DNA from 3 places in the Sphingomonas sp. DBB INV C78 genome. Region 1 is predicted to be linked to each of the others. Evidence: predicted binding sites of a transcription regulator. Region 1 holds the regulator's gene; each other region holds the start of a gene.
The links. Region 1 encodes LexA, which represses DNA repair genes until DNA is damaged. Its sites were predicted from a motif close to GTTCCNCNCTTGTTCT; they were not measured.
Positions count from the first base shown of each region.

Region 2: a site for LexA is predicted at 3,804-3,819, ahead of ACFB49_RS09925 (ImuA family protein). Genes of this name have one in related genera too.
Region 3: a site for LexA is predicted at 8,976-8,991, ahead of radA (DNA repair protein RadA). Genes of this name have one in related genera too.

Region 1 is NZ_CP170544.1:1,470,337-1,480,984, reverse strand. It holds gene ACFB49_RS07065 (circularly permuted type 2 ATP-grasp protein) at 1-1,013, shown strand, start outside; gene ACFB49_RS07060 (alpha-E domain-containing protein) at 1,013-1,948, shown strand; gene ACFB49_RS07055 (transglutaminase domain-containing protein) at 1,911-2,777, shown strand; gene ACFB49_RS07050 (peptidase) at 2,820-3,584, shown strand; gene ACFB49_RS07045 (citrate synthase) at 3,642-4,928, opposite strand; gene gltX (glutamate--tRNA ligase) at 4,952-6,430, opposite strand; gene ACFB49_RS07035 (ComEC/Rec2 family competence protein) at 6,459-8,624, shown strand; gene lexA (transcriptional repressor LexA) at 8,870-9,544, opposite strand; gene glp (gephyrin-like molybdotransferase Glp) at 9,602-10,648, opposite strand, start outside.
Region 2 is NZ_CP170544.1:2,072,478-2,083,125, forward strand. It holds gene ACFB49_RS09915 (error-prone DNA polymerase) at 1-1,543, opposite strand, end outside; gene ACFB49_RS09920 (Y-family DNA polymerase) at 1,549-3,108, opposite strand; gene ACFB49_RS09925 (ImuA family protein) at 3,002-3,796, opposite strand; gene ACFB49_RS09930 (GNAT family N-acetyltransferase) at 3,985-4,506, opposite strand; gene tgt (tRNA guanosine(34) transglycosylase Tgt) at 4,503-5,633, opposite strand; gene ACFB49_RS09940 (patatin-like protein) at 5,717-8,020, shown strand; gene ACFB49_RS09945 (lipopolysaccharide assembly protein LapA domain-containing protein) at 8,087-8,431, shown strand; gene pyrF (orotidine-5'-phosphate decarboxylase) at 8,428-9,102, shown strand; gene folP (dihydropteroate synthase) at 9,105-10,217, opposite strand.
Region 3 is NZ_CP170544.1:1,066,288-1,076,935, reverse strand. It holds gene hutH (histidine ammonia-lyase) at 1-1,474, shown strand, start outside; gene hutG (N-formylglutamate deformylase) at 1,471-2,289, shown strand; gene hutU (urocanate hydratase) at 2,286-3,950, shown strand; gene ACFB49_RS05225 (DUF423 domain-containing protein) at 3,963-4,307, opposite strand; gene ACFB49_RS05220 (cation:proton antiporter) at 4,304-6,079, opposite strand; gene ACFB49_RS05215 (iron-sulfur cluster assembly scaffold protein) at 6,076-6,519, opposite strand; gene ACFB49_RS05210 (CvpA family protein) at 6,551-7,075, opposite strand; gene radA (DNA repair protein RadA) at 7,598-8,962, opposite strand; gene ACFB49_RS05200 (dihydrolipoamide acetyltransferase family protein) at 9,133-10,428, opposite strand; gene ACFB49_RS05195 (alpha-ketoacid dehydrogenase subunit beta) at 10,434-10,648, opposite strand, start outside.

The sequences.
Region 1 (10,648 bases):
GCATCGATCTCGTCCGGACCGGACCCGACGAATTCTTCGTGCTGGAGGATAATGCCCGCACGCCATCGGGCGTTTCCTACATGCTGGAAAATCGCGAGGCGATGCTGCGGCTGTGCCCCGAACTATTCGAGATGTTCCCGGTGGCCGCGGTCGACAATTATCCCGATGCGCTGCACGAGACGCTGCGTTCGGTGGCGCCGGAAGGGCGATCAAGCAACCCAGTGTGCGTTCTGCTGACACCAGGCCACTTCAATTCCGCTTTCTACGAACACAGCTTCCTCGCCGATTCGATGGGGATCGAGTTGGTAGAAGCGGCGGACCTGCTGGTCGACGACGACGTGGTCTGGATGAAGACGATCGAGGGGCTGGTGCGCGTCGACGTCATCTACCGCCGCATCGACGACGATTATATCGACCCGCTGGTGTTCATGCCGGACTCCGTGCTGGGCGTGCCGGGGCTGATCGCGGCCTATATGGCGGGTAATGTGACCCTGGTGAATGCGCCCGGCACGGGCATTGCCGACGACAAGGCGATCTACAGCTATATGCCGGAGATCGTGAAATATTATACCGGCAGTGACGCCAAGCTGCCTAATGTCGAGACGTGGCGCTGTCGTGAGCCGGACTGCCTGAAATATGTGCTGGAGCATCTGCCCGAACTGGTCGTGAAGCTGGTCGACGGTTCGGGCGGCTACGGGATGCTCGTCGGGCCGACCGCGACCAGGCAGGAGATCGAGAATTTCCGCGCGGCTTTGGTGGCGGAGCCGCACCGCTATATCGCCCAGCCGACGCTGGCGCTTTCGACCGTGCCGACGCTGACGGACAGTGGCATCGCACCTCGTCACGTCGATTTCCGGCCGTTCGTGCTGTCAGGCGCCAATGGCGTGACGATCGTGCCGGGCGGGCTGACGCGCGTGGCGCTGCGCGAGGGTTCGCTGGTCGTCAATTCGAGCCAGGGCGGCGGCACCAAGGACAGCCTGATCCTGCTCGACCATGCGACGGGAGGCCGCTGATGCTAAGCCGCACCGCTGCATCGCTCTATTGGCTGGGCCGCTATGTCGAGCGCGCCGAATTCACCGCGCGGCTGATCGAGGCGACGATCCGCCTGGATGCCTTGTCTGCCCGGCCTGCGGGTAAGGGCGCGTGGGAAAGCGCGCTGCTGGTCGCGGCCGCGGATTTCGATTTCACGGCGACCGGGGAGACACTGACGCCGCAGAATGTCGCGCGTTACCTGACGCTCGCGCTCGATAATTCGAGTTCGATCCGGTCTTGCCTGGACAAGGCGCGCAGCAATGCACGTGCGGTGCGGACGGCGCTGTCCCGCGAGGCATGGGAAGCCATCAACCGCGCGTGGCTGGGCCTGCGCGACCGCTCATCGACCGGCGGCACGCAGGCGACGCTGGCGCTGGTCGACGCGGTGAAGGCGGAGACACGTGGCTTTGAAGGCGCGCTGCACCGGATGCTGCGCAATGAGCCATCCTGGTTCATCGGCCTGGGTGCGGCGGTCGAGCGGGCGGACAACACCGCGCGGCTGATCGACGTCAAATATCATCTGTTGCTGCCGCGGGGCGAGCTGGTCGGCGGCGTCATCGACCGCGACCAGTGGACGACGATCCTCCACACCGTCTCCGCCGTCACCGCCTATCGCTGGCTCTATCGCGACGGCCTGCGCCCCGTGCAGGTGGCGGAATTGCTGATCCACCGGCGCGAGCTGCCGCGGTCGCTGGCAGCCTCCGCGGACGAGGTGGTCAATCACCTCACCCTGCTCGGCAAGCGTACCGGTTTGCAGGGCGAGGCCGATCGGCTGGCGCGCCAGCGGCAGAGCGCGCTCAACCGCACGACCATCGGCACGATCATCGGCGGCGGGCTCCACGAATATCTTTCGGGCTTCATCATCGAGAATTCAGCGCTTGACCAGGCGATCGGAAAGCAGTTCCGGTTCGCATGACATGCGCCTCTACATCCATCACCGCACCGATTACCGCTTCAGCGAACCGCAGGACCGCGTCGTCCAACTGCTGCGGCTGACGCCGGGCAGCCATGTCGGCCAGAATGTCGTCGACTGGCGGATCGACGTGGACTGCAACGCGCGGCTGCGTGGCGGCCGCGACGGTTTCGGCAACGAGATCGCGATGCTCTATGTCGACGGGCCGGCGATGGCGGTGAGCCTGACGGTGACGGGCGAGGTGCTGACCGAGGATCGCGCGGGGATGGTGGCCGGCACGATCGAGACGCTGCCGCCGCCGCTTTATGTCCGGCCGAGTCCGCTGACGGGCCCCAGCGACGCGATCCGCGCGTTGGCGATGGAGGTGGTGGGCGGCGGCGGCCCGACGTTGGACCAGGTGCATCGCCTGATGGAACTGATCCACCGGCGGATGCGCTTCCAGCCCGAGCGGCGGGGCGACGGACGGGGAGCGGCTGCAGCCTTCGCCGAAGGGCGGGGCGGGGCGGCGGACTTTGCCCATGTCATGATCGCGGCGGCGCGGTTGCTCGGTCTGCCGGCGCGCTATGTGTCCGGCCATGTGTTCCGCGCGGCCTATCAGCATGAATGGCACGAGGCCGCCCATGCCTGGGCCGAGATCCATATCCCCGACTTCGGCTGGATCGGTTTCGATGCGACCGACAATCGCTGCCCGGACGATCGTTACGTCCGCGTGGCGATTGGCCTCGACTATCGCGACGCCGCTCCGGTATCAGGGACGCGGACCGGCGGCGGCAGCGAAGAAATGGACGTCGGGGTTCGCGTGGGGCTGGATCAGACCCAACATCAAAGTTGAGGGCCGGGGCGCGCACAAGCTCCGGGGCGAGAGGAGGCAGTGATGACCTATTGCCTGGGCATCCGGTTGCGCGACGGCCTGATCATGATTTCCGACACCCGGACCAATGCGGGGATCGACAATATCTCGGTCTATCGCAAGATGCACATATTGGCCGACACCGACGACCGGCTGGTGATCTGCATGAGCGCGGGCAACCTTTCCGTGACGCAGCATGTGCTGGGCCAGCTTGCCGAGGGGATGCCGTCGACGGGGATGGAGGAGCAGCCCCGTAAGATCGAGCATATGCCGTCGATGTTTCGCTGCGCCCAATTGGTGGGCGAGGCGGTGATGGCGGCGGGGCGCGAGCTGAAGCCGGCGCTCAATGCAGCCAGCGTCGCTTCCGGTATCTCGCTGCTGCTCGGCGGGCGGATCGGCGACGGGCCGCTCAAGCTGTTCCTGATCTACGACGCGGGCAATTTCATCGAATGCGGGGCGGATACACCCTACCTCCAGATCGGCGCGACGGCCTATGGCAAGCCGATCCTCGACCGGGCGATGTCCTATGATTCGACGCTGGACGAAGCGGTGAAGGTGGGCCTGCTCTCGTTCGACGGCACGATCCGGTCGGATCTTTCGGTCGGCCCGCCCTTCGACATGATCATCATATCGACCGACCCGGCCTTGCCCGTGGTCCGCCGCCGTATCGCCGCCGACGATGAGTATCTTGTCCTGCTTTCCGAAAGCTGGTCGCGGATGCTCAACGACAGCCGGGCGGCGATCCCGGACCCGCCCTTTCTGCAGGAAGCCGGCATCAGCACGCGATAGCAAAAGGCCCGGCCCGCGTGATGCGGACCGGGCCTCTGCTTTGGCCGGATTACGGGATCAGCGCTGCGTGAGCGGCACGTAATCGCGCTGCGCGTGGCCGGTGTAGAGCTGGCGCGGGCGACCGATCTTCTGTTCGGGATCAGCGATCATCTCGTTCCACTGCGCGACCCAGCCGACGGTGCGGGCAAGCGCGAACAGCACGGTGAACATCGTCGTCGGGAAGCCGATCGCCGACAGGATGACGCCCGAATAGAAGTCCACGTTCGGGTAGAGCTTCTTGTCGATGAAATACTGGTCGCTGAGCGCGATCCGCTCCAGCTCGCGCGCGGTATCGAGCACCGGATCGCTGATGCCGAGGCTGTCGAGCACGTCCGACGCCGCCTTCGACAGCACCTTCGCGCGCGGATCGAAATTCTTGTAGACGCGATGGCCGAAGCCCATCAGGCGGAACGGATCGTCCTTGTTCTTGGCGCGGGCGATATATTCCGGAATGCGATCGGGCGTGCCGATTTCGCGCAGCATGTTGAGCGCGGCCTCGTTGGCGCCGCCATGCGCCGGGCCCCACAGGCAGGCGATGCCGGCGGCGATGCACGCGAACGGGTTGGCGCCCGACGAACCGGCGAGGCGCACGGTCGAGGTCGACGCGTTCTGCTCATGATCGGCATGGAGGATGAAGATCTTGTCCATCGCCGATTCGACGATCGGGTTGATCTCATATTCCTCGGCGGGAACACCAAAGGTCATGCGCAGGAAGTTGCCCGTGTAGGACAGATCGTTGCGCGGGTAGAGGAAAGGCTGACCGACGGTATATTTATAGGCCATCGCCGCGATCGTCGGGATCTTGGCGATCAGGCGATGGCTGGCGATCACGCGCTGCTGCGGATCGGCGATGTCGGTCGAATCGTGATAGAAAGCGGAAAGCGCGCCGACCACGCCGCACATCACGGCCATCGGGTGCGCATCGCGACGGAAGCCGCGATAGAAGGTGGCGAGCTGTTCATGCACCATCGTGTGGCGGGTGATGGTGGTGGAGAATTTTTCGAGTTCGGACTTCGACGGCAGTTCGCCATTGAGCAGCAGATAGCTGACTTCCATGAAGCTCGACTGTTCGGCGAGCTGATCGATCGGGTAGCCGCGATGGAGAAGGATGCCCTTGTCGCCATCGATGAAGGTGATTTCCGATTCGCAGCTCGCCGTCGAGGTGAAGCCGGGATCGTAGGTGAACGCACCGGTGTTCGCGTAAAGCTTGCGGATGTCGATCACGTCGGGGCCGACGCTGCCGGACAGGACCTTATAGTCCGATCCCTTGCCGCCGAGCTCCAGTTTGGCGCTGTTATCCCCCATGTGTCTTCCTCCTACCAGTTTCGTCAGACGTCTGCCGGAGCCAGCCGGTCGGCCAGCCGGCCCAGGCTCTCCTCGCGGCCGAGGAGAACCAGGACGTCGAAAATTCCCGGCGATGTGGATCGGCCGGTCAGCGCCGCACGCAGCGGTTGCGCCACCTTGCCCAGCCCCAGGCCGGCCGCCTCGGCGACTTCGCGGACCGCGGCCTCAAGGGCGGGCGCGCTCCATTCGGATGCCGAAGCAATCGCTTGATTGGCCGAGGCCAGGACGGCGATCGCCGAAGCGTCTAGCAGGCTCGCGGCGCGTTCGTCCATGTCTATGGGGCGAGTGCGAAACAGGAATGTTGCGGCCTCTGCAAGATCGCCCAAATCCTTGGCTCTCGGCTGAAGCACCGGCATGGCGCGACGCAGCAATTCCATGTCGCTTTCGCCCAAGGATCGGCCAATCAGCGTATCGACGCGCGCGCGGATCAGCTCGGCCAGGCGGGCCGGATCGGCCTCGCGGATATAATGGCCGTTGAGATTTTCGAGCTTCTTGGTGTCGAAGCGCGAGGGCGAGCGGCCGACTCCGGCGAGATCGAACCATTCGACCGCCTGGTCGCGGCTGATGATCTCCGCATCGCCATGGCCCCAGCCCAAGCGGAGCAGATAATTGTTGAGTGCTTCCGGCAGGATACCGAACTCGTCGCGATAGGCATCGACGCCCAATGCGCCATGGCGCTTGGAAAGCTTTGCGCCGTCCGCCCCGTGGATCAGCGGGACATGAGCATACACCGGTTCCGGCCAATCCATCGCGCGGATAATGCCCAACTGGCGGAAGGCGTTGTTGAGATGATCGTCGCCGCGGATGACGTGGGTGACGCCCATGTCATGATCGTCGACCACCACCGCCAGCATATAGGTGGGCGTGCCATCGGAGCGGAGCAGGATCATGTCGTCCAGCTCGGCATTCTTGACCGTCACCGCGCCCTGGACGCGATCCTGGATCGTCGTCTCGCCCTCGCGTTCGGCCTTGAGGCGGACGACGAACGGCGCGCCGGCGGGCGCTTCGGACGGATCGCGATCGCGCCAGCGGCCGTCATAGCGGAGCGGCTGCTTGGCGGCGCGCTGCTGTTCGCGGAGTTCCGCCAGTTCCTCGGGCGTGGCGTAGCATTTATACGCATGACCCGACGCCAGCATCTGGTGCGCGACCTCGGCATGGCGGGCGGCGCGGGCGAACTGGTAGACGGGCGGCTCATCGCCTTCGAGGCGGAGCCAGGTCAGGCCATCGAGAATGGCGGCGATGGCGGGCTCGGTCGAGCGCGCGCGATCGGTATCCTCGATGCGCAGCAGGAAGCGGCCGCCATGGTGGCGGGCGAACAGATAGTTGAAGAGCGCCGTGCGCGCGCCGCCGATATGCAGGAAACCGGTCGGCGAGGGCGCGAACCGGGTGACCACGGGACGAGTTTCGACGGATGCTTCGGTGCTTGCGCCCACGCGCGCTTTCTCCAAGGATGGCCGGCGCATGGCCAGCGAATTCGGCACCGCCCCTAGCATGGCTTCCCCGGCGCGACAAACCGCGCGGGAAAGGCTGTTGCGACAGGGGCTTGGCCGCGTGGAATCTTGGCTCGACGCCGAGCGCGACCAGCTTTTCCTGTGGTTGCCTGTCGCGGTGGGCGCGGGGATCGCCGGCTGGTTCCTGCTGCCCGATGCGGCACGGTGGATAGCCTTCATGATGACGACGCTGGCGGCCGCGGCGGGATTCGCAGTGCTGCCGGGCGGCGGGCGACTACGGCAGGGGGGCATGATCGCCGGCCTTGCGCTCGCGATCGGCTGCGCATTGATCTGGTGGCGGGCGGAACGGGTGGCCGCGCCAAGGCTCGATCGGCCCGTGGTGGCGGTGTTCGAGGCGAAGGTGGCCGCGGTCGACCGGCTGGCGGCACGCGAGGTGGTGCGGCTGACTTTGGCACCGGCCGATGCCGCTGGGTTGCCGGAGAAGATACGCGTCAATGTGGACCAGGCCGACGCGTCGACGGATATTCTGCCGGGCCACCGCGTCACGCTGCGGGCCAGGCTGATGCCGCCGCCGGGGCCGGCGGTGCCCGGCGCCTATGATTTCGCCCGCGTCGCCTGGTTTCAGGGATTGGGCGCGACGGGACGTGCGCTGGGGCCGGTCGCGATTGTCGGCCAAAGCGAGTCGGCAGGGTTCTGGCAGACGCTGATGGGCTGGCGCGGGCGGCTTTCCACGTATGCCCAGACGCGACTCGAAGGCAGCGAGGGAGGCATCGCCGCAGCACTCGCGACCGGCGACCAGGGCGGCATATCCGAGGAGGATGCCGAGGCGATGCGGCGTTCGGGCCTAGCCCACCTGCTTTCGATCAGCGGTCTCCACGTGACCGCGGTGATTGCCGCGACGATGCTGCTGGTGCTGCGGTTGTTGGCGCTGAGCCCGACCTTGGCGCTGCGCTGGCCGCTGCCGTTGATCGCCGCGGGGGCGGGTGCGCTGACGGGGATCGCCTACACGCTGCTGGCGGGTGCCGAGGTGCCGACGGTGCGGTCCTGCGTGGCGGCGCTGCTGGTGCTGATCGGCATCGCCATGGGGCGCGATGCGATCACCTTGCGGCTGGTCGCCGCGGGCGCACTGGTCGTGCTTTTGCTCTGGCCCGAGGCGCTGGCCGGGGCGAGCTTCCAGTTGAGCTTTGCGGCGGTCACAGCGATCGTCGCCATCCATGAACATCCCCGGCTGCGCGCCCTGCTGGCGCGGCGCGACGAGGCCTGGCCGCTGGGTGCAGCACGCGGGCTGGGGACATTGCTGCTGACCGGTGTCGCGGTGGAGGCGGCACTGGCGCCGATCGCGTTGTTCCATTTCCACCAGGCCGGACTCTATGGCGCGCTCGCCAATATCGTCGCGATTCCGCTGACGACGTTCGTGATCATGCCCGCAGAGGCGGCCGCCTTGCTGTTCGATACGCTGGGATTGGGGGCGCCCTTCTGGTGGGTGACGGGCAAGGCGCTGGGGTTGCTGTTATGGATCGCCCATGCGGTGGCTGGGCTTCCAGGGGCGGTCGCGATGCTGCCGTCGATGCTATCGGGCGCGTTCGCGCTGATGGTGGCAGGCGGCCTGTGGATCGCGCTCTGGCGGACGCGCATGCGGCGGCTGGGGATATTGCCGCTGGTGGTGGGGGCGTTATGGGCGATCGCTACGCCGGCACCCGATCTGCTCATTACCGGTGACGGTCGTCATGTCGCCTTGCGTGACGCGGACGGCAGCATCGCGCTGCTGCGGCCGCGGGCGGGGGATTATGTGCGCGACATGCTAAGCGAGGCGGCGGGCGTCGCGGCGGATGCGGTCGCGTTCGACGACAGGCCGGGGATGCGCTGCGGCGCGGATCTGTGCCGGACGCGGATAGAGCGCGGCGGTCGCAACTGGACGCTCCTTGCGACGCGCTCACCTTATCTGGTCGACATCGAGGCGATGAACCGCTCTTGCGCGTCGGCGGACATCGTCATTAGCGACCGCCGTCTGCCACGCACCTGCCGCCCGCGCTGGCTGAAGGCCGACCGGCTGTTCCTGGCGACGACGGGCGGGCTGGCGATCAACCTTGGAAGCGGTCGGGTGCGGACGGTGGAGGAGGCGCGGCGGGGTAAGCCTTGGACTGTGGTGCGTCAGGCTGGAGGCTCTCCGGGTGATCGTCCGCTGTCGTCGACGAAGCGGACATAGATCCTCCCCAAGCTCGCTTGGGGGAGGGCGACCGCCCGACGCAACGGTGGAATTACCCCTCCACCATGCTGCGCATGGTCCCCCTCCCCGAGACAAGCTCGGGGAGGATTTGAAGATCTGGTCCCGCGGCATTGCCCAGGCTGGTATCCATGGCTCGCTCCATCCGCGTTACCGCTTTCGGGATAGCCATGGACCGCGGCCTTCGCCGGGGTGACGGTGAGAGTGTGAAAGGGCGCGCGCCCCACTCAATATCGGCGGATCAACCCCGCCAGCTTGCCCTGCACGCGGACCTGGTTGGGCTTGTAGCGCATCGGATCATAAGCGCGGTTGGCGGGATCGAGGCGGACCATCGCGCCTTCGCGGCGGAAATATTTGAGGGTCGCTTCATTGTCGTCGATCAACGCCACGACGATCTCGCCATCGCGGGCCGTTTCGGTGCGGCGGATGAGCGCGAAATCGCCGTCGAGGATGCCGGCTTCGACCATCGAATCCCCGGACACTTCGAGCGCATAATGATCGCCCGGGCCAAGCAGGGCAGCGGGCACCGACAGCGAGGACTGGCCTTCCAGCGCCTCGATCGGCAGGCCGGCGGCGATGCGACCGTGAAGTGGAATTTCCAGCACGTCGTTGGCCGCGATCGGCAGCGCCTTGGCGGCGGGCTTGAGGATCGCCGGCTGTGCGGGGGCGGGCTTTGCCTCCGGTGTCCGTTCCGGCATGCGCAGCACTTCGAGCGCGCGGGCGCGGTTGGGCAGACGGCGAATGAAGCTGCGTTCTTCGAGCGCGCTGATCAGGCGGTGGACGCCCGACTTGGATTTCAGATCGAGCGCCTCCTTCATCTCCTCAAACGAAGGAGAGACGCCGGTTTCAGCCAGCCGATCATGGATGAAGCAGAGCAGTTCATGTTGCTTGCGCGTCAGCATGGCTAACCCCGAACGAAGGAACGAACGGAGAACGTGTAGGAAACGGAACGGTTCTTGTCAAGCGATGGAGAACAGTTCGACAACATCGCCCGCGGCAGCGGCGGGCGCGAAGGGCGGGCGGATGATGAGGACGTTGGCGGCCGCCAGCATGGCGAGCGCAGCGCTGTCCTGGGAACCGAGTGCTTGAACCATTCCGCCGCTGCGCTGGCCGCGCAGGAATTCCATGCGTTTTCCGGTGGCAGGTAATGGCGTTGAGAGCTGGGCGGTCTCCGGGCTGTCGAACGGATCAGCGGCGCCACCGAGATGGCGGACCAAGGGCAGCAGGAAAAGCCGGGCGGTGACAAAAGCCGACACCGGATTGCCGGGAAGACCGAGGACGATTGTGCTGCCCAACTTCGCAGCCATGATCGGCTTGCCCGGTTTGAGTGCTACCCGCCAGAAATCGATCGTCGCGCCGGCTGCTTCCAGCGCGGGGCGCACGAAATCGCGATCGCCGACCGAGGCACCGCCGGTGGTGACGATGATATCAGCGCCGCGCGCGGCATCGGCGGCCGCGATGGTGGCTGCAAGATCGTCGGGCACGATGCCGCGATCCTCGACGATTGCGGGCGTTTCGGCTGCGAGCAGGGTGGCAAGCATCGGCGCGTTGGAAGAGGGCAGGCAAACGCCGTCCACCGGCTCGCCGGCGGGGACGAGTTCGTCGCCGGTGGAGATGAGGGCGATGCGCGGACGGCGGCGAACGGCCAGCGCGCCATGCCCCCCGGTCGCGGCGAGCGCGATGCGGGCGGGGGTGAGGCGCGCACCGGGCTCGATCAGCGCGTCGCCGGATGCGAAATCGCTGCCGGTGCGGCGGATATGGGCGCCGGCATGGGGTGGGCCTTCGCCGGCCAAAACGAGGCGATCACCGCCCCGCTGGGCTTCCTCCTGCAACAGGATCGCATCGGCGCCGGCGGGGACGGGGGCGCCGGTGAAGATGCGCGCAGCTTCTCCCGCGGCCAGAGTGAAGCCGAGTGTGGAGCCAGCCGCGCTTTCGCCGACGACGCGCCACGGCCCGGGCATCTCGGCGAAACGGATCGCATAGCCGTCCATGGCCGAAAGATCGGC
Region 2 (10,648 bases), 600 kb from region 1:
TCAGCACGAAACCGCCGACATGTTGGGAAAGATGGCGCGGAAATTCGAGAAGCTGATCGACCAGCGCCTTCAGCCGGGCCATTTCGGGATTAGCGAGATCGAAGCCCGCCTCGGCATAGCGGCCTTCTTCGATCAAACCGCCATAGCTGCCCCAACTCGTGTTCGCGAGGCGCGCGGTCACATCCTCGCTCAGGCCCAGCGCCTTGCCGACTTCGCGGAAGGTGCTGCGCGAGCGATAATGGATGACGGTGGCGGCAATGCCGGCGCGATGGCGGCCGTAGCGCTCATAGACATATTGCATCACCTCCTCACGCCGCTCGTGTTCGAAATCGACGTCGATGTCCGGGGGCTCGCCGCGCTCATCGGAAAGGAAGCGGCTGAAGAGGAGATTTTCCTTCACTGGATCGATCGGGGTGACGCCGAGTAGGTAGCAGATCAGCGAATTGGCGGCCGATCCGCGCCCCTGGCAGAGGATCGGCGGGTCGCGCGTGCGGGCGAAGCGCACGATGTCATGCACCGTCAGGAAATAATAAGCGTAGTTCCGCTTGCGAACAAGGGTGAACTCCTCATCGAGCACCGCCTGCATCCTCGCTGGAATCCCCTCGGGATGCTGTGCGTGCGCCGCCTCCATCACCAGATGTTCGAGCCAGCCTTGCGGGTCCCAGCCTTCGGGCACGGGCTCATGTGGATATTCGTAGCGGAGCTGATCGAGATGGAAATTGATCCGTGCGAGAAAGTCGAGCGACGCGGCCACGGCTTCCGGGCAATCGCGGAACAAGCGTCCCATTTCTACCGGCAGCTTCAGATGGCGCTCGGCATTGGTGGCGAGCAAACGCCCAGCCTCGGCGATCGTCACGCCTTCCCGGATGGAGGTGACGATATCATGGAGCGGCCGCTGTTCCGGCCCGGCATAGAGCGCGTCGCAGGTGGCGATCAGCGGCACGCCGGTCCCCGCGCCCAACCGCATGAGCTTCGCCAGCCGCCGCCGGTCGCGGCCGTCGCGCGCCATCGCCGCTCCCAGCCAGACGGCCCCCGGCCGCTCTGCTACCAGCCGGCGCAGGGCGAATTCATGGACATCGTCCGCCATCACGATCAGCAGCAGATCTTCGCTGTGCTCGATCAGATCACCGAAATGGAGAATGCAATCGCCCTTCTCCGCCCGGCGGTTGCCCGTCGTCAGCAGCCGCGTCAGTCGTCCCCAGCCATAGCGTGTCGCGGGGTAGGCGATGATATCGGGCGTGCCATCTGCGAACACCAACCGCGAGCCGACGACGAGGCGGAACCCGGTTGCCGCCATCGCCTCTCGCCGCTCCTCAGGTGTCGAGCCGAGCGTTACCCAAGCCCGCACCACGCCCGCCACGGTGTTGCGATCGGCAATCCCGATGCCGGCCATGCCCAGTTCGATCGCACGCGCCACCATGTCCGCCGGATGCGATGCACCGCGCAGGAAGGAATAATTGGTCGCGGCAACGAGTTCGGCGAACTGCGGCAATTCTTCCAAAGGGGAAGGCGGATCGCTCGAAGAGCGGTCAAGGGGCACCATCGTCGTCACGCGAACAGCCCGTGCAGATACCAGCCTGGATCGGGTTTCTCGTCATAGAGGCCGTGGCGGAAGATCCAGAAGCGCCGGCCGCGCGCGTCCTCGACGCGGTAATAATCGCGGGTTAGGCCGGGCTGGTCGACCGCGCCGTCCTTGCGACGCCACCATTCGGTGGCGATCCGCTCCGGCCCCTCATAGCGACGCACCTCATGCGCCTCGCGCCTCCAGCGGAAGCGGTGGGGCGGGCCATCGGGCACCTCGGCGATCACCTCGATCCTTTGCGGCGGATCGAACAGATGGATCGGCCGCAAGGGGGGCTCGTCCGATGGAGAAACCGGCCAAGGCGCTGGCATGCCGGCCGTCACGGCGGGCAATGCCAGTTGCGCCTGTTCGGGGATATGCGTGTCGCGCGATCGCAGGCGCTGCACCCTGCCCCGCCCCAGCCGCGTGCTCAGCCGATCGACCAGCGCCGCAATCTCGGCCTCATGGACCGCCCCGCCCTCCAGCTTCAGTTGCGTCGCCGCCAGCGGTTCGGCGCGCGGCACCGAAAGCCGCACCATGTCGAAACCGAAACCGGGGTCGATCGGATCGCGCAAAGTCTCGATCCGCTCGCGGAAGAGCCGCATCACCATGGCCGGATCGCGCGTCGGTCGGCTGGTTTCGACCTGAAGCACCCGCGCCAGCCCGTCGCTGCGGAAGAACATTGCCTCGAACCGCCGCCCCCCGGCCCTTCGCTCTTCGAGCCGCACCTTCGCCTCGCCCGCCAGTTCTTCCAGCACGGCAAGCGCATATTCGGTGTTGGCGATCGGCTCGGCGAAGCGACGTTCAACCCGGATCATCGGTTCGGCACGACGGGGCGTAATCGGCCTGTCGGTTTCGCCCAGCAGCCGGCGCAGCGCCGTCACTGCTTCCGCACCGAAGCGGGCGGCGATGGTCGAAAACGGCCGGCAGGCGAGATCGCCTACCGTCTTGAGGCCCGCGCGCTTGAGGCCGGTTTCCGCCTCGGGATCGAGTTGCAAGGCCGCCACCGGCAGCCGCCGGATCGCCGCCGCCTCGTCCGCGGCCGGCACCGTCTGGAAGCGCGCCAGCGCACGGGCGCCATCGCCCGTATCGGCAAAGGCATGGCGCAGGATCAGTCCAGCAGTGGTCAGCCGCGTCGTCGCATCGGCCGCCAGTCCCCCCTCGCCACCGAACAGATGAGTGCAACCGCCAATATCCAGTAGCAGACCATCGGGCGCATCGACCGCGACCATCGGCGTGTAACGGCCGCAGCCATCCGCCAGCCTTTCCAGGAAAGTGAGGTCGGCTGTCGGATCATGATCGACGACGGCAAGGTCGGGCACGCGGGCGCGGGCATCGGCAAGTGCTAGACCGGGCGACAATCCCAGCCGCATGGCGATGGGATCGACCGCCGCCAGCCGCAACGCCCCCTTCACCTTCTCGATAAAGGCGAGCGGCGTATCAGGCGATATTGCGGACGGGCCGGAGATCGCCCGCAGCCGGTCCGCGCTGAGGAAGGGAAACCATAGCGCCAGATAGCGCCGGCTCCCGGAAGGCGCATCGTTCACGATCCCACTCCACGCGCCAGGCGAGGCCGCCGAGGCCAGCCCGCTGGCGCAACAGTTCCACGTCGAACGCCGCCTGCCCGGGGGCGTTCGCCTCCAACGCTGCGGAGGGGGCCGCCCGCACCTGCCAGCGCGTATCCGCCGCGCTGGGGGCGGGTTCGGCATCGATCCGCAGCAGCAGCACCGCCACGCCCGATTGCTCGGCAGCAAGCGTCAGCCGGCGCGTCGCCGTGAGATCGAGCACCCGCGGATTGCCCCAGCATTCGACCAGGATCGCCCCCAAACCCGCGCAACGGGCCGCATCCGCAGCCCCCCGCAGAAGCGCCACCGGATCGGGGGCAAGCGCCAGCAGCAACACATCGGGATCGCCACCCAGTTCGGCGAAGCCCGGCGCATAAAGTCCGCCCGTCCGTCTTTCGGCTTCGTCGCAACGCAACCATAACAACCCTTCCGCAGCGGACCTGTGCGTCGCCCTGAGCGCCAGCATCGCCGCAAAGCCCGCCGCACTTGCCGCCTCCGCGGGATCAGTGGCGAACACCTCATGCAGTCGACCGGAAGCCAGCCCACCGCCCAACGCCGCATCGATCGCGACATGACCGGTGGCGATGCGATTCATGGCCGCAGAATCGGGCCCGGCCATCGCCACAATCCGCCCACGCAATGCGGCAATGAGTTTGGGCGACTCGCGCACGTCTATTGTTCCTGTTTTGTTCTATAGTGGTCTTTGATCATGGGATGTCAAGGTGAAGGGCGCCTTCTCTCCCAACCGTTTGTGTCGAGCGAAGTCGAGACACAGCCCCACGGTGCACTCCTGTCTCGACTATGTTCTCGGCTGCGCTCGAACACCGCTCGACATAAACCGGAGGAAGGTTGGTGCGGTTACCGCCTCTTCCGCCGCAGGATGAACTCGTCGTCGAGCCAGCTTCCCACCCGGAACTGATATTCCCCGAAATGCTCGAACCCCAGCGCCTGATAAAGCCGCTGCGCCTTCAGGTTGCCCGACCAGACCCCAATCCAGATCGCGGCGGGCTTCTGCGTTTCCATCCATTCGAGCGTCGTTTCGAACATCCGGCCGCCCAGCCCCAGCCCCTGAGCACCGCGCGTCAGATAGAGCTGTTTGAGCTCGAGATCGCCGTCCACGGCGTCCGGGTGCGGCAATCCGTTCGGCCCGGCGACGGCGAAGCCCACTGCCTGCCCGTGATGCTCGGCGATCCACACGCCATGCGCGGGATCGGCGATCCGTTCCGCGAACACTCCGGGCGCCAGTTTCTCGGCGATATAGGCATCGCGATCGGCCGGCGGATAAGGAATGCCGAACCCATCGACGAAGGTTTCAAAAAAGGTTTCGATCGCGAGCCTGGACAGGGTCTCCGCGTCCCCTGCAACCGCCCGACGGATCATGCCTTGCCTCCCTTGTACCGTGCCCGGAAGCTATCTGCGAACGCCTTCAACCGCCCCTCAGCGATCGCTGCCCGCAATTCGGCCATCAGCCGCTGGTAGAACCACAGATTATGCTCGGTCATCAGCATCGCCCCCAGCATCTCGCCCGATTTGACGAGATGGTGGAGGTAAGCGCGGCTCCACGGCGCGATCGGCGATTCCGGGTCGATGGGCGCCAGATCCTCAGCGAACTTCGCGTTACGGATGTTGATCGGCCCGTCCCAAGTAAAGGCTTGGCCGTTGCGCCCCGAACGCGTCGGCAGCACGCAATCGAACATGTCGATGCCGCGCTCGACCGCGCCGACGATGTCGTCGGGCTTGCCCACCCCCATCAGATAACGCGGCCGGTCCTTGGGCAGCATGTCCACCGCGAAATCGAGCACGCGGAACATCTCGTCCTGCCCCTCGCCCACCGCGAGGCCGCCGACCGCATAGCCGTCGAAGCCGATATCGATCAGCGACTGACTCGATCTGAGGCGCAGATCCTCATCCATCGATCCCTGCTGGATGCCGAACAGGGCGGAATTGGCGGCATGCTCACCCCCCGCATCGAACCCGTCGCGCGAACGCCGCGCCCAGCGCATCGATCGCTCCATTGACGAGGCTGCGCGGTCGCGCGTCGCCGGGAAGGGCGTGCATTCATCGAACGCCATCACGATGTCGGATCCCAGCAGCCGCTGGATCTCCATCGACCGTTCGGGCGTCAGCATGTGGCGCGATCCATCGAGGTGCGATTTGAATGCGACGCCCTCTTCGGTGATCTTGGCGAGATCGCTGAGGCTCATCACCTGATATCCGCCGCTGTCGGTCAGGATCGGCCGGTCCCATTGCATGAACTGATGGAGCCCCCCCAGCCGCGCCATTCGCTCCGCACCGGGGCGCAGCATCAGGTGATAGGTGTTGCCCAGGATGATATCCGCACCGATTGCGCGGACATTATCGGGCTTCATGCCCTTCACGGTGGCAGCGGTGCCGACGGGCATGAAGGCGGGCGTGCGGATATCGCCGCGGCGCATCGCAAGCGTGCCTGCGCGCGCCGCGCCATTGGTGGCGGAAACAGAAAATTCGAAACGGGGACGATCGCTCATTGCCGCCCCATGCCGTCTGCGCAGCCCGGAGTCGAGATGTGCGGCCTTTGCATCCGCGCCCTCTCCATGCCAAACCACTGTTCATGCGGGAGAAGGAACTCCGGCTGGCGCTGGTCTGCTATGGCGGAATCAGCCTGGCCGTTTACATGCACGGGATCACGCTGGAAGTGTGGCGATTGGCCCGCGCCAGCCGGGCCTTTCATTCGGGCGAACCCTGCGCCGGCGGCAGCGAATCCGTCTATCGCGACTTGCTGGAGACGATCGAGCGGGAAACCGGCATCCGGGTCCGCGTGCTCGTCGATATCGTCGCCGGTGCCAGCGCGGGCGGCATCAATGGCGTGTTTCTGGGCCAGGCGATCGCATCGGGCCAGTCGCTCGAGCCCTTGACCGAACTGTGGCTGGAGGGGGCCGATGTCGACATATTGATCGATCCCGACGCCCGCCCGCTTTCCCGCGCGACCAAGATGTGGGCGACACCGCTCGCCTGGTGGGCGGCGGGCCGGCGCGGCGGCACGATCGAGCGCACCGTCGATGCGGATACGCGGGAGGAAGTTCGCGCCAAGCTTTCCCGCTTCGTCCGCGCCCGCTGGTTCGCTCCGCCCTTTGGCGGTGAAGGCTTCACCAACCTGCTGCTCGACGCACTCGACGCCATGGCCCAATCGCCGGCGGGGGAACCACTACTGCCGCCTGGCCAACCGCTCGACCTGTTCGTCACCGTCACCGATTTTCACGGGCACCCGGAACGGCTTGTGCTCAATTCCCCGCCCGAAATCGTCGAGACCGAGCATAGGCTGGTCATCAGTTTCAGCGATCACGGCCTGTCGCCCCGCTATCTCGGCGACACGCCGGATCTCGCTTTTGCCGCCCGCGCCACGGCGAGCTTCCCCGGCGCCTTCCCGCCCTTCACGGTTAGCGAACTGGATCGCGCGCTGGCCGGCCGGAAGCGCGAATGGCCGACGCGCTCAGCGTTTCTAGCACGCACGCTTCCGCGACAGGCCGCGATCGGAACGGCGGAGGACACGGTGCTGATCGACGGCGCGGTTCTCGCCAACGCGCCGTTCGGTGCGGCAACCCAGGCGCTCAAGGATCGCCCGGCCCGTCGCGAGGTCGATCGCCGCATGGTCTATATCGATCCCAAACCGAACATCGATGCATTCCGTCTGAGCGGCGCGAAGGCGGAACTGCCCGGCTTCTTCGCCACCATCTTCGGCGCGCTTTCGGATATTCCCCGCGAGCAGCCGATCGGCGACAATCTCGATGCGATCGAGGCGCGGTCGCGCCGCATCCGCCGGATGCGGAAGATCGTCGATGCCATTCGCCCGGAAGTCGAAGGTGCGATCGACACCCTGTTCGGCCGCACCTTCTTCCTCGATAATCCGACACCCGCGCGGCTCACCGCATGGCGGGCCAAGGCGCAGGACGCCGCGGCTCGCCAGGCCGGTTATGCCTATGCTGCCTACGGCCATCTGAAACTGTCGGGCGTGGTCGAGGATATGATCGACCAGATCGCCACACTCGCCAGCGCAGACCGGATAGCTAATAGCGAAATCCGGGGAGCAATCTGGGCCGAGATCCGCAAGATGGGGCTCACCGAACCAGGGGCGCTTTCCGCCAATGGTGCAAGCGAGACGGCCGTCGCCTTTTTCCGTGACCATGATCTCGGTTTTCGCATCCGCCGGCTGCGCGCGCTGATCCGCCGTATCAGCGAGATCGAGGAAGCCGCCTCCGAACCCCTTCCCTCGATCCAAACGGCACGCGACGCCGCTTATTCCGCGTTGGCGCTCTATCTTGATCGCCAGATGGACGATTTCTTCGGTCCCGACCCCATTACCGCGGCCGGAAATGCGGCGCAGCAGCCCGCCGCCGCCATGGCCGCGATTGCCGCTGCGCGCGATCTCCGCCTCGTCGATGATCGGGCGGACGATCTGCTCGCCACCGCACTGACCGACCTGCCCAAGGCCGAACGCCGCGATGTGCTCCTCACCTATCTGGGCTTCCCGTTTTACGACATCGCCACGCTGCCGCTGCTCCACTCCGAGGGGACGGACGAGTTCAATCCCGTGCTGGTCGACCGCATCGCCCCGGACGACTGTTCCGCCATTCGCGCCGGCGGGGCGGAAGCGACGTTGAAGGGCATCCAGTTCAACAGCTTCGGCGCCTTCTTCAGCCGCGCCTATCGGGAGAATGATTATCTGTGGGGCCGCCTCCACGGCGCCGAGCGGGTGATCGACATCGTCGTTTCTACGCTCCCTGTCGGCGTGACGCTGCCGCCCGGAACCGTTGCGACACTGAAAAAGCAGGCTTTCCGGGCGATCCTGGCACAGGAACGCCCGCGGCTCGATGCCATCCAGCCCTTGTTCGACCAACTTGAACGAGAGGTCGGTTAGGCCACTGGCCCCTTTGCCAAAGGCCGGCTTTTCGGCCTACAAGGTGGCAACAAGGAGAAGCGGGCGATGCAATTCCTCCGAACCCTGTTCTGGGTAGTGATCGCGGTCATCGCGGTGATCTTCGCGACACGGAACTGGAACACGGTGACGATCAATCTGTGGGGCGGGCTCCAGGCGGACGTGAAGCTGCCGGTGCTGATTTTCGGTGCGTTCCTGGTGGGCCTGCTGCCGCCCTGGATTCTCCACCGGACGACACGATGGACGCTGCGCCGCCGCATCGACAGCGCCGAGCGCGCTTTGGCCGAAGCGCGGGGATATGAGCCCGCGCCCACGCCTGCGACGGGCTCCTCCAGCGTCATCAACGTCGTTCCCGCCCCTTCCACCGTCCCCGTACCACCGGCAGTATCATGACCCGTCCGATCTACGTCGCTCTCGACACGCCTGACCTCGACAAGGCCAAGGCGCTTGCCCAGCGGGTCCGCAACCATGTCGGCGGGATCAAGCTGGGGCTGGAGTTCTTCTGCGCCAACGGCCGCGCGGGCGTGAAGGAGATGGCGGCGCTCGACCTGCCGATCTTCCTCGACCTCAAGCTGCACGACATCCCGAACACCGTCGCCAAGGCCGTGCAAGCGCTGCGGCCGCTCGACCCGGCGATCCTGACCATCCACGCCGCCGGCGGCCGGGCGATGATGGAGGACGCGAAGGCCGCGGCCCCCCTCGGCACCAAGGTCGTCGCGGTGACGATGCTCACCAGCCTCGACGGTACTGATCTCAAGTCCATCGGCCTCGATCCCGATCCCCACGCGCAGGTGGTGCGGCTTGCTGAACTCGCCCGCGATGCCGGCATCGACGGCATCGTTTGTTCGGGCAACGAAGTCGCCGCGGCCAAGAAGATCTGGCCCGAAGGCTTCTTCGTCGTCCCCGGCGTCCGCCCGGCCGACGGTGATGCCGGCGACCAGAAGCGGGTGATGACACCGCGTGCGGCGCTCGATGCCGGCGCTTCCGTTCTCGTGATCGGTCGCCCGATCACACAGGCCAATGATCCGGACCGCGCCGCCCGCGCGATCGAGGCGACGCTTTAACGTCAGACGGGACTCAACGCCTCGTCGCGCATGCCACGCCATATCTTCAACGCCTGCACCGTTTCGAACGCATCGTGGACGCGCAGGATCTGCGCGCCGGCATTTGCGCCAGCGAGCGCCAGCGCGATCGAGCCACCGAGGCGGCGATCCGCTGGCGCCTCCCCGGCGAGCGCGCCGATCAGCCGCTTGCGGCTCGCGCCCAGCAGCAGTGCGCAGCCGAGGCCGTGGAACATCGCGAGGCCGTTCAGGATGGCGAGATTGTGCCGCACGGTCTTGCCGAAGCCGATGCCGGGATCGACGATGATCCGATCCCGCGCGATGCCCGCCGCTTCCGCCGCCGCGATCCGATCCTCCAGCCAGTCATAGACCTCGATCAGCGGGTCACCGTAGCGCGGATCATTCTGCATCGTCTGGGGATCGCCCTGATGGTGCATCAGCACGACCGGACATCCGGCGGCAGCGACCACGGCGGCCGAGCGATCATCCCACAGGAGCGCCGACACATCGTTGACGATATGCGCGCCGGCGGCGAGCGCGGCTTCCATCACCCCGGCCTTGCGGGTGTCTATCGACACGGCCGCACCACCCCGCGCCAGCCGCTCGATGACGGGCACAGTGCGGGCGATCTCGTCGCCTTCCCACACCGTTGCCGCACCCGGCCGGGTGGATTCGCCACCGACATCGATGATCGCCGCGCCCTCCGCCGCCATCGCCATGCCGACATCTGCGGCCGCCGCCGCATCATCGACATGCCGGCCGCCATCGGAGAAGCTGTCCGGCGTCATGTTGAGGATCGCCATCACCTGCGGCTGATCGAGCCGCACCGTCCGTTGCCCGAGTTGGAGCGGCGCGCGCAGCGCGGTGATCCGGCCGATTGTGATCCGCGCGGCATCGGCCTGCGCCGGGGCGAGGCTGTCCAGAAAGGCTTCGAGCGCTTCGACCGGCACCAGCCGATCCGCCACCCGCCGACCGCCGTCGACCGCGATCACATCGAAGGCGGCAAACCACAGCATCCCGCCTGCCAGCCGCAACACCTGCCCGTCGCGATCGAAGGGGGCACCGGCGAAAGCGGTCGGGCGGAAATAGAGGCGGGCGGAAGGGGGAATCTGGTTCATGTCCATCGTCTTACCCTGCTGCTGCGGCGGCGGGGAGAGGCATCGTGCCGACCCCGAAGTTGAGGAAGTTGAGGGTTGCGTGCAGTTTGTCGCGGTTCAGGCCCAAACGCGTCGTCAAAGCGCCGCTTTGGCGACAGTGACGCCCCATCTGGGCGACTGTGACGCGACAGGTGCGCGCCATGCACGCGCCGCATTAGCGACGCCGACGCCTCATCGACGCTCCAGCGAGGAATCGGGGGAGGCGCGTCGGCCGGCAGATCGGACGGGTGAAGCATCCGACAGTGTAGAACATGAAAGGCGCTGAGTAGGAAAGGATTTTGGAGGCGCCGCAGATACCCGGATCAAAGTGCCGATAGATGGATCAGGCGGGCGACGCCGCCGGAGCAAGACTTGCGTGATGATCACGGCCGAAAGACGATCCCGGTTTGCAT
Region 3 (10,648 bases), 400 kb from region 1:
CGCCATCTATCACGGCGCGAGCGCGCGGCTGGACACTTCGACCGCGCCCGCCATCGCGGCCAGCGCCGCGGCGATCGAACGGATCCTGGCCCACGGCGCCCCGGTCTACGGCATCAACACCGGTTTCGGGAAGCTCGCCAGCGTCCGCATCGAGGCGGAGGATCTCGCCACGCTTCAGCGCAATATCGTGCTGAGCCACGCCGCCGGCGTCGGCGAGCCGATGCCCGTGCCGATCGCGCGACTGATGATCGCGTTGAAACTCGCAAGCTTCGCCCATGGCGCATCGGGCGTGCGGCCTGAGACGGTGGCGATGCTGGAGGCAATGCTGGCGAAGGGGCTGACGCCGCTCATCCCCTGCCAGGGTTCGGTCGGCGCCAGCGGCGACCTCGCCCCGCTTTCGCATATGGCCGCGGCGATGATCGGCGTGGGCGAAATCTATGTTGGCGGCAAAGTATTGCGCGCATCCGACGCCTTGACGTCAGCCGGTCTCGTGCCCCTTACGCTCGGCCCCAAGGAAGGGCTGGCGCTGCTCAACGGCACGCAATTCTCCAACGCCAATGCGCTCGCCGGGCTGTTCGAGACGGAAAACCTGTTCCGTTCCGCCCTCATCACCGGTGCGCTTTCCACCGAAGCGGCCAAGGGATCGGACGCGCCCTTCGATGCCCGCATCCACCAGCTCCGCCGTCACGCCGGCCAGATCGAGGTGGGGGAGGCGTTGCGCGAACTGATGGCCGGCTCCGCCATCCGCGCCTCGCACCTCGAAGGCGATGCGCGCGTGCAGGATCCCTATTGCCTGCGCTGCCAGCCGCAGGTGATGGGCGCGGCGCTCGATCTGCTGCGTCAAGCCGGCCAAACGCTCGCCACCGAAGCCAATGGCGTGTCGGATAACCCGCTGATCTTCGCCGATACCGACGAGGCGCTTTCCGGCGGCAATTTCCACGCCGAGCCGGTCGCCTTCGCCGCCGACATGATAGCGCTCGCCATCTGTGAGATCGGGTCGATTGCCGAGCGCCGCATCGCCATGTTGGTCGACCCTGCACTGTCCGGCCTGCCCGCTTTTCTGACGCCGCATCCGGGGCTCAATTCGGGCTTTATGATCCCGCAGGTGACGGCCGCTGCGCTCGTCTCCGAAAACAAGCAGCGCGCTTATCCGGCGAGCGTCGATTCGATCCCGACCTCGGCCAATCAGGAAGATCATGTGTCGATGGCCGCGCATGGTGCTCGGCGGCTGCTGGCGATGGCGGAAAATGCCCGTGCGGTGATCGGCATCGAATATCTGGCGGCCGCGCAGGGTTGTGATTTCCACGCGCCGCTCACCTCCAGCACCACGCTCGAATCCGCCCGCGCGCTGCTGCGCGGCGTGGTGCCGACCCTGGGCGAGGACCGCCATTTCCATCCCGACATCGCCGCTGCCACCGCATTGGTCGCGGACGGCAAGGTCGCCGCCCTCGCCGATCTACCGGGCATCGCATGAGCGACTGGCTGGAAATCCACCGCGGCACCGCGCCGCTGATCGTCAGCTTCCCGCATACGGGAACTGATATCCCGGCGGATATCGAAGCGACGCTCGCCGATGCGTGGCTGGCCCGCAAGGATGCCGATTGGTGGATCCACAAGCTCTACGCCTTCGCGCGCGATCTCGGCGCGACGACGATCCGCACGCCCTTCTCGCGCACCGTGATCGACGTGAACCGCGATCCTTCGGGCGTGTCGCTCTATCCCGGTCAGGCGACCACCGGGCTTTCCCCAGTCGAAACCTTCGACGGCGAACCACTTTATTCTGGGGCCGCGCCGGACGAGGCGGAGATCGCGCGGAGGCGCAGCCTCTATTTCGATCCCTACCACGCGGCGATCCGCGCGGAGATCGAGCGGCTGCGCGGGCTGCATCCCGCCATCACTCTCTACGACGCCCATTCGATCCGCAGCCACGTGCCGCGCCTGTTCGACGGTGAGCTGCCGCAGTTCAATATCGGCGATAATGGCGGCACAACCTGCGGTCCGGCCCTGACCGCCGCTATCGAAGCCGCCTGCGACGCCTCTCCCTTCAGCCGCGTCACCAACGGCCGTTTCCGGGGTGGCTGGATCACCCGCCATTATGGGCAGCCGGAAAAGGGCGTGCACGCGATCCAGATGGAGCTCGCCTGCCGCGGCTATATCGACGAACCGGCTGAACCCTTCACCCCCGCCAACTGGCCGACACCCTTTGACGCCGCCCTCGCCGAGCCGCTCCGCCACGTCCTCAAAACCGTGCTCACGGCCGCCATTGCCTTCGCCAAGGAACAAGCATGACCCGCATCGACAATAGCCGCGTCATCCGCCCCGCCACCGGCACGGAACTGTCCGCCAAGAGCTGGCTCACCGAGGCCGCGCTGCGGATGCTGATGAACAATCTCCACCCCGACGTGGCGGAACGACCCGAGGAGCTGGTCGTCTATGGCGGCATCGGCCGTGCCGCGCGCGATTGGGAAAGCTATGACCGGATCGTCGAGACGCTGAAGCGGCTGGAGGACGATCAGACCCTCCTCGTCCAGTCGGGCAAGCCGGTCGGCGTGTTCCGCACCCACGCCGATGCGCCGCGCGTGCTGCTCGCCAATTCGAACCTCGTGCCGCATTGGGCGACGTGGGAGCATTTCCACGAGCTCGATCGCAAAGGCCTCGCCATGTACGGCCAGATGACCGCCGGATCGTGGATCTATATTGGCAGCCAGGGCATCGTTCAGGGAACCTACGAAACCATCGTCGAGATGGGCCGCCAACACCACGGTGGATCGCTAACGGGCAAGTGGCTGCTCACCGCGGGCCTCGGCGGCATGGGCGGCGCGCAGCCGCTGGCTGCGGTGATGGCCGGCGCATCCTGCCTCGCCGTGGAATGCCAGCCCTCGCGGATCGAGATGCGGTTGCGCACCGGTTATCTCGATCATGCCGCGACGACCATCGAAGAAGCGATGGCGATCATCGACAAGGCTTGTGCCGAGAAGAAGGCCGTCTCGGTCGGCCTGCTGGGCAATGCTGCCGAGATCCTGCCCGAACTTTACGCCCGCGGTATCCGCCCCGATCTGCTGACCGATCAGACCTCCGCCCATGATCCGGTCAACGGCTACCTCCCCGTCGGCTGGACGCTGGAGCAGTGGGCCGAGGGTCGCGAGCGCGATCCCACCGGGGTTGCGGCGGCGGCCAAGCAGTCGATGGCCACCCATGTCCGCGCCATGCTCGATTTCCAGGCGGCCGGTGTGCCAACGGTCGATTATGGCAACAATATCCGCCAGATGGCGCTGGAGGCCGGCGTCGCTAACGCCTTCGACTTCCCCGGCTTCGTGCCCGCCTACATCCGCCCGCTCTTCTGCCGCGGCATCGGTCCCTTCCGCTGGGCAGCGCTCTCGGGCGACCCCGAGGACATCTACAAGACCGACGCCAAGGTGAAGGAGCTGCTGCCGGATAACGCGCACCTCCATAACTGGCTCGACATGGCGCGCGAGCGCATCCACTTCCAGGGCCTGCCAGCGCGGATCTGCTGGGTGGGCCTGGGCGATCGCCACCGGCTTGGCCTCGCCTTCAACGAGATGGTGGCTAAGGGCGAACTCAAGGCGCCTGTCGTCATCGGCCGCGACCATCTCGACAGCGGATCGGTCGCCAGCCCCAATCGCGAGACCGAGGCGATGGCCGACGGATCGGATGCGGTGTCGGACTGGCCATTGCTTAACGCGCTTCTTAACACCGCCTCCGGCGCGACCTGGGTGTCGCTCCACCATGGCGGCGGCGTCGGTATGGGCTTTTCGCAGCATGCCGGCATGGTGATCGTCGCCGACGGCAGTGAAGCTGCGGCGAAGCGGCTCGAACGCGTGCTGTGGAACGATCCGGCAACCGGCGTGATGCGCCACGCCGACGCGGGTTACGAGATCGCCAAGGACTGCGCCCGCGAAAAGGGGCTCGACCTGCCCGGCATCCTTTGAACGCCGGTGGCGCTACTTCCTGAGCGCCACCAGAGCAAGCAGCAGCCAGCCCGCGATCATCCCCAGCCCACCCAGCGGCGTCACTGCGCCCAGCCAGCGCGGGGCGCCGAACGCCATCGCGTAAAGCGTGCCCGAAAAGATCAGTGCGCCGAGCAGCATCAGCAGCGCAGGCCCCCGTCCCCTCGGCAGCGTCAGCGCCGCGATGGCGGCGGCGGCATGGACAAGCTGGTAGGTCGCCCCGGTCCGCAGCCATTCGGCCGCTTTGCCCTCCGCCCCGTGCGCGCCGAACGCGCCCGCGGTCACCGCAACCGCGCCGGAAAGCCCCGCCAGCGCCGCCACTCGCCCAACCCGCTTCATTTCTGTTCCAGTCCTTCCATGGGATTGCCCGGCCGAAACATCATGTCCCTAGCCGTGCGGAGATCGCCGGACTTGCTCTGCAGCTCCAGCCGGATCGTGTCCCGCTCGCGATATTCATGCTCGATACGGTCGACATCTTCGGGCGAGGCGCCCACCGCCTCCAGCGCCTTGCGCCCCATCAGCACCGCGGATTCGAACATTTCGCGCACCGATCCGGCGATATCGAGGCCATCAAGACGCATCAGCGATTGACGATCATAAGCGCGGACAAGGATCGCCGCCTGCGGGAAGGCCGCCATGACCTGTTCGAGCATATCCTTGCCAAGCGTGCGATCGTCGATGCAGAAGATGATCGCGCTCGCTTTCTCAGCGCCCGCCTGCCGCAGCAGATCGAGGCGGAGGCCGTCGCCATAATAGACCTTCATGCCGAAATCGACGCCGCGCTCGATCGTCGAGGGCGCATTATCGATCAGCGTCACATCGACGCCCTTCGCCATGAGCATCTGCGCGACCGTCTGGCCGAAACGCCCATAGCCGACAAGGATTGCCTCTCCCTCTGGGCCCGCGGACGGCCCTTCCAGATCGGTGCGCTCGACCGATTTCTCCTCGGTGAAACGCCGCGAAAGCTTCATCAGGAACGGCGTGCTCGCCATGGACAGCGTCACCACCGCGCCGAACAGGCTTGCGGCCTCCGGCGCGACGAGTTGCGCCTCCGCCGCTTGGGCGAACAGCACGAAGCCGAACTCGCCGCCCTGACTCAGCAATAGGCCGAGCGCGAAGGCTTTGCGTGTCGAGAGGCCAAACAGCCGCGCGAGGCCGAATATGACGCCGGTCTTGATGATCACCACCGCGGCCGCAAGCGATAGCACGAACACGGGCCGCGTCATGACCGCGTTCAGATCGAGCAACATGCCGACAGCCAGGAAAAACAGGCCGAGCAGGATGGTGCGGAACGGCTCGATATCTGCTTCCAGCTCGTGCCGGTAAGGCGAATCCGCCAGCATCATGCCGGCGATGAACGCACCCAGCGCGGTCGACAGGTGGAGCGCCTCCATCACCGCCGCGGAGGTGATGACGGTGAACAGACCGGCGGCGACGAACAACTCGCGTTCGCCGAGATTGCCGATCAGGCGGAATAGCGGATTGATGATGAAGCGCCCCGCCAGCACCAGCCCGACGATCGCGGCGACCGTGTAGATCGCGAGCAGCCAGCCCGGCGGCGCGGAGGGGTCCGCGGGTGCGCGGGAAAGTGCTGCGATGATCGTGATCAGCGGCACGATCGACAGATCCTGGAACAGCAGGATCGAGAAGCTCTTTTCCCCGAACGGCGTGTTAAGGCGACCTGCCGACCGCAGCATCGGCAGCACCTGCGCGGTCGAGGACAAAGCCAGCGGCAGGCCGAGCGCGATCGCGGCGGCCGGGGAAAATTCCGTCGCAACGGCTAGGAAAGCGGCCACTGCGACGCCGCACAGAACGACCTGGGCAAGCCCCAGTCCGAAGATATCCCGTCGCAGGCGGATCAACCGGGCGGGATTGAGGTCCATGCCGACGATGAACAGCAGCAGCACGATGCCCAGTTCGGCGATGCCGAGCTTGCTTTCGGCGTCGCCGACCAGACCCAGCCCCTGCGGCCCAATCAGCGCGCCCGCGACGAGATAGCCGAGCACCGCGCCCAGCCCTAGGCGGCGGAAGACGAGGACGAGGACGAGCGCCGCGCCGAGGAGAATCACGCCATCCTTCAGCAGCAATGTGGTGACATGCTCCTCGTTCACGCCACCGCCTCCGAAGCGCGGGCGGCGGCCTCCGCCACGGCTTCGAAGGCGAGCCGGATCGATGCGTGTCGCGCCTTGTGCGGGCGCGCCGGCGCGAAAATGCCGAGTCCCGGCCAGTCGCCGGGATCGTCCCGTTCTCCTGCCAGGAAGGCCGTCAGCGCATCGCGGGCATTCGCGAGTTCGTCGACGCTGCGGCCGATGGCATGCCCACCCATCAAGGCGGCGGATGCCTGGCCGAGCGCGCAGGCGCGCACTTCCTGGCCCAGAGCAGCGACCCTGCCTTCTGGGTCCATGCTGACGTCGACGGTGATACGGCTGCCGCAGACGGGAGAGCGCCGTTCCGCGCTCGCCTGTGGCTGATCGAGCCGTTGCTGGTGGGGGATGGCCGTCGCCAGCCGGAGGATTTCGGTATTGTAGAGCGCGCCGGACATGGCCCCCATTTAGGCGGCGATGACGCCCGGCAACACCCCCTTAATCACCGGATTTCTTTTCTGCGGCCTTGGCCCGCATCTCGACGAAATCGACGATAGCGCGGCTGCTGGCGTTGAGCAGCGGGAAAGTTCGCGATGCGCGCAGCCATTCGGGCCGCTCCGCCGACGCGCCATACCAGACATCGCTCGCAAGGTTCACGGCCAGGAACAGCAAGGCCGACAGAATCAGGCCCTTGATGCCGCCGAATCCGAAACCTAGCGCGCGATCCACCGGCCCGAGCACCGATTGGCGCATCTGCCGCCCCATCCTGACCGCGAGCAGCTTGCCGGCCACGAACACCAGGATGAAGATCAGCGCGAAGGCCAGCACCGCTGCGCCCATATGCGTTCCCACCGGCCCTTCGAGCACCGCCGTCACCGGACCATGACCGATCTTCACCGCCAGGATCGCGGCCACCCAGGCGAACAGCGAGAGCATTTCCGCCGTGAAGCCGCGAAAGGCGCCCAGCACGGCCCCGCCCCCCATCAGCAGCAGGACGACAATATCGAGCGCAGTCAGATTCATGACGGGCTTGCTAAAGGACAATGAGGGTTGGGGAAACAGGCTCTTTGATACTTGTGCGGTGAGTTGTGGAGAAGCACCCGCAATCGGCCGAAGTTGAGGAAGTTGAGGGTTACCAGCGCATTTTTCCACTTCCTCGCAAAATGGCGATCCCACGATGGGAAGGAGCTGAGAACGGCGAAAATCCGCGCCCTTCGCATGATTATACGGATTTGAGGCGCTGTAGGACAGCGTGAGGCGAACGCCACAGGCGCGCGACACTGACGCGACGGCATCGGAACGGGAAGCGACCGCCACGCGACGATAAGGCGACGGTAGCGCGCCAGTGAAGCAACAATGCCGCCTCGACCACAAAACCGTCATGCCAGCGTAGGCTGGCATCCATGGCTTTCTCCATCTGCGTTACCGTTTGCCGTGATAGCCATGGACCCCAGCGTAGACCTACGGTCGACTTCGTCTCGCTGGGGTGACGGTTTAGGGAGGTAAGCGAACGGAGCGCTATGCGCTGTTCCGCTGGCTGGTGCCCTACCCCCGCCCCAACATGTGATCGACCAGCGCGCCGAGCGTCGTGAACGCCGATAGCCGCAATTGATCCGCCTCCACGCCGCGCGGGACAAGGCCGCGTTCGAAGCCGAGCTTGGCGGCCTCCTTCAGGCGGAGATTGCCGTGGGCGACGGGGCGGACCTCACCAGACAATGCGACTTCGCCGAAGATGACGGCATCGGGCGCCACGGGCCGCTCGGCGAGCGCGGAGATGAGCGCGGCGGCGACGGCAAGGTCCGCCGCAGGATCGGACAGGCGATAACCGCCCGATACGTTGAGATAGACTTCCGCGGTCGAGAAGCTGAGGCCGCAGCGTGCCTCCAGCACCGCGAGGATCATCGCCAGTCGCCCGGAATCCCAGCCTACCACCGCACGGCGTGGCGTCGCCCCGCTCTGCAGGCGGACGACGAGCGCCTGGATCTCGACCAGCACGGGCCGCGTGCCTTCCATCGCCGGGAAGACGGTGGCGCCGGCAATTTCCTCGCCGCGATGGGTGAGAAACAGGGCGCTCGGATTGGCAACCTCGTCCAGCCCCTTTTCCGCCATCGAGAAGACGCCGATCTCGTCAGTGCCGCCGAAGCGGTTCTTGATGGCGCGGAGGATGCGATATTGGTGGCTGCGCTCGCCTTCGAAGGCGAGCACGGTATCGACCATATGTTCGAGCACGCGGGGGCCGGCGATCGTGCCGTCCTTGGTGACATGGCCCACAAGGATCAACGCGGTGCCGCGTTCCTTGGCGAAGCGGATCAATTCCTGCGCCGACGCGCGGACCTGGCTGACGGTGCCGGGCGCGCCTTCGATCAGGTCCGAATGCATCGTCTGGATCGAATCGATCACCAGCAAAGCCGGCGGCGCGCCTTGCGACAGGGTCGTCAGGATGTCGCGAACCGAGGTCGCAGAAGCGAGTTGGACGGGCGCGTTGCCCAACCCCAGCCGGCGGGCGCGCAACCGCACCTGATCGGTCGCTTCCTCGCCGGAAATATAGGCCACGTCGCGGCCGGCCAGCGCCAGCTTCGCCGCGGCCTGAAGCAGCAGGGTCGATTTGCCGATGCCCGGATCACCGCCGATCAGCGTGGCGGAACCGGATACCAGTCCGCCGCCCAGCGCCCGATCGAATTCGGCAATGCCGGTCGCCATCCTCGGCGGCAGCGCGACTTCCGTATCCAGCCCGACCAGTTCGATGGAACGGCCACCGCCGCGCAGATCATGCTTGGCGGAAAAGACCGTGATGTTCGACAGTTCCTCGGCAAGCGTGTTCCACTCTCCGCAATCGACGCATTGGCCCTGCCACTTGCTGGTGGCACTGCCACAGGCCTGACAGACATAGCGTTTTTGCGGTTTGGCCATGGGGCTCCGATCCTGAACAGATCGGGAACATAGCGATGAGCACGAGCGAGGGCAATGGCCCCTTTCCCGTCATGCTGAACTTGTTTCAGCATCCACCGCGTCACAAACGAGGACTTCGCAAGCGGTAGGGTGGACCCTGAAACAAGTTCAGGGTGACGGAGTGGACTTGGTCAGTCGACGAACATCAGCGCCGGCGTTTCCACCAGCCGCTTGATCGCCTGGACGAAGCTCGCTGCGTCCCAGCCATCGACGACGCGATGATCGCAGGAGATGGAGAAGTTCATCAGCTTGGCGACCGCGATCTCGCCATCGCGGATCACCGGGCGTTCGACCACCTTGTTGGGGCCGAGGATAGCCACTTCGGGCCGGTTGATGACCGGCGTCGTCGCGATACCGCCCAACGGCCCGAGTGAGGTGAGCGTCAGCGTCGAGCCCGAAAGCTCCTCCGATTTCGCCTTGCCGGTGCGGGCGGCCTCCGCCAGCCGGCGGATTTCAGTCGCAAGCTGCCAAATGTTGCGGCTTTCGGCATCGCGAATCACCGGCACCATCAGCCCCGCATCGGTTTGCGTCGCGATGCCGAGATGGACGGAGCCGTAGCGCGTCACCACGCCCGCTTCGTCATCATAGCGCGCGTTGATCATCGGAAATTCGGGCAGCGCCTTGCAGATCGCGACGATCAGCAGCGGCAGCATGGTGAGCTTCGGCCGGTCCCCGCGCGTCGCGTTCAGGTCGCCACGCAGATCCTCCAGCTTGGTGACGTCGAACTCCTCGACATAGGTGAAGTGCGGGATGTGGCGCTTGGACGCGGCCATATTCTCGGCGATGCGACGGCGCATACCGATGACCTTGATCGCCTCGTCCGCACGCTTGCCCGCGGCCGGGCGATAGGACTGGTTGTAGCTGAGGAAGGCATCGAGATCGGCATGGCGCACGCGATCGCCCTGCGCGGGCTTCACCTGCGCGAGGTCGACGCCGAGAGCCCTGGCGCGTTCGCGGACGGCGGGGGATGCGAGGACGCGACCTTCTCCCCTCCCTGAAAGGGAGGGGTCGGGGGTGGGTTGTGAGCGTAGCGAACTTTCTTCGGTCGCCGCGGGACCGTCGCTTGCAGCGACGGAACCCACCCCCAGCCCCTCCCTGTCAGGGAGGGGCACGGGCTCCGGCTTCACCACCTGCGCCGCCTCATTGGGCGCGACTTCGACCACCGGCTCCTCAGCCGCATCGTCGCCTTCCGTCGCAAAGACGGCCAGCGCCGATCCGATCGGGATCATGTCGCCAACGGCACCGGCGATCTCCAGAACCTTGCCGGCGACAGGCGCGGTCATCTCGACAGTTGCCTTGTCGGTCATCATGTCGGCAAGCGGCTGGTCCTCCTCGACCACATCGCCCACCGCCACATGCCAGGCGACGATCTCCGCCTCGGCAATGCCTTCGCCGATGTCCGGCAGCTTGAACGTGAAGCGTCCCATCATCCTCAATCCTGCATGACGCGCTTGAGCGCTTCGCCGAGCCGCACCGGCCCCGGAAAATAAGCCCATTCGAGCGAATGGGGATATGGAGTGTCCCAACCGGTGACGCGCTGGATCGGCGCTTCCAGATGATGGAAGCAATGTTCCTGCACGATCGCGGAAAGTTCCGCGCCGAAGCCCGACGTCTTGGTCGCCTCATGGACGATGATGCAGCGGCCGG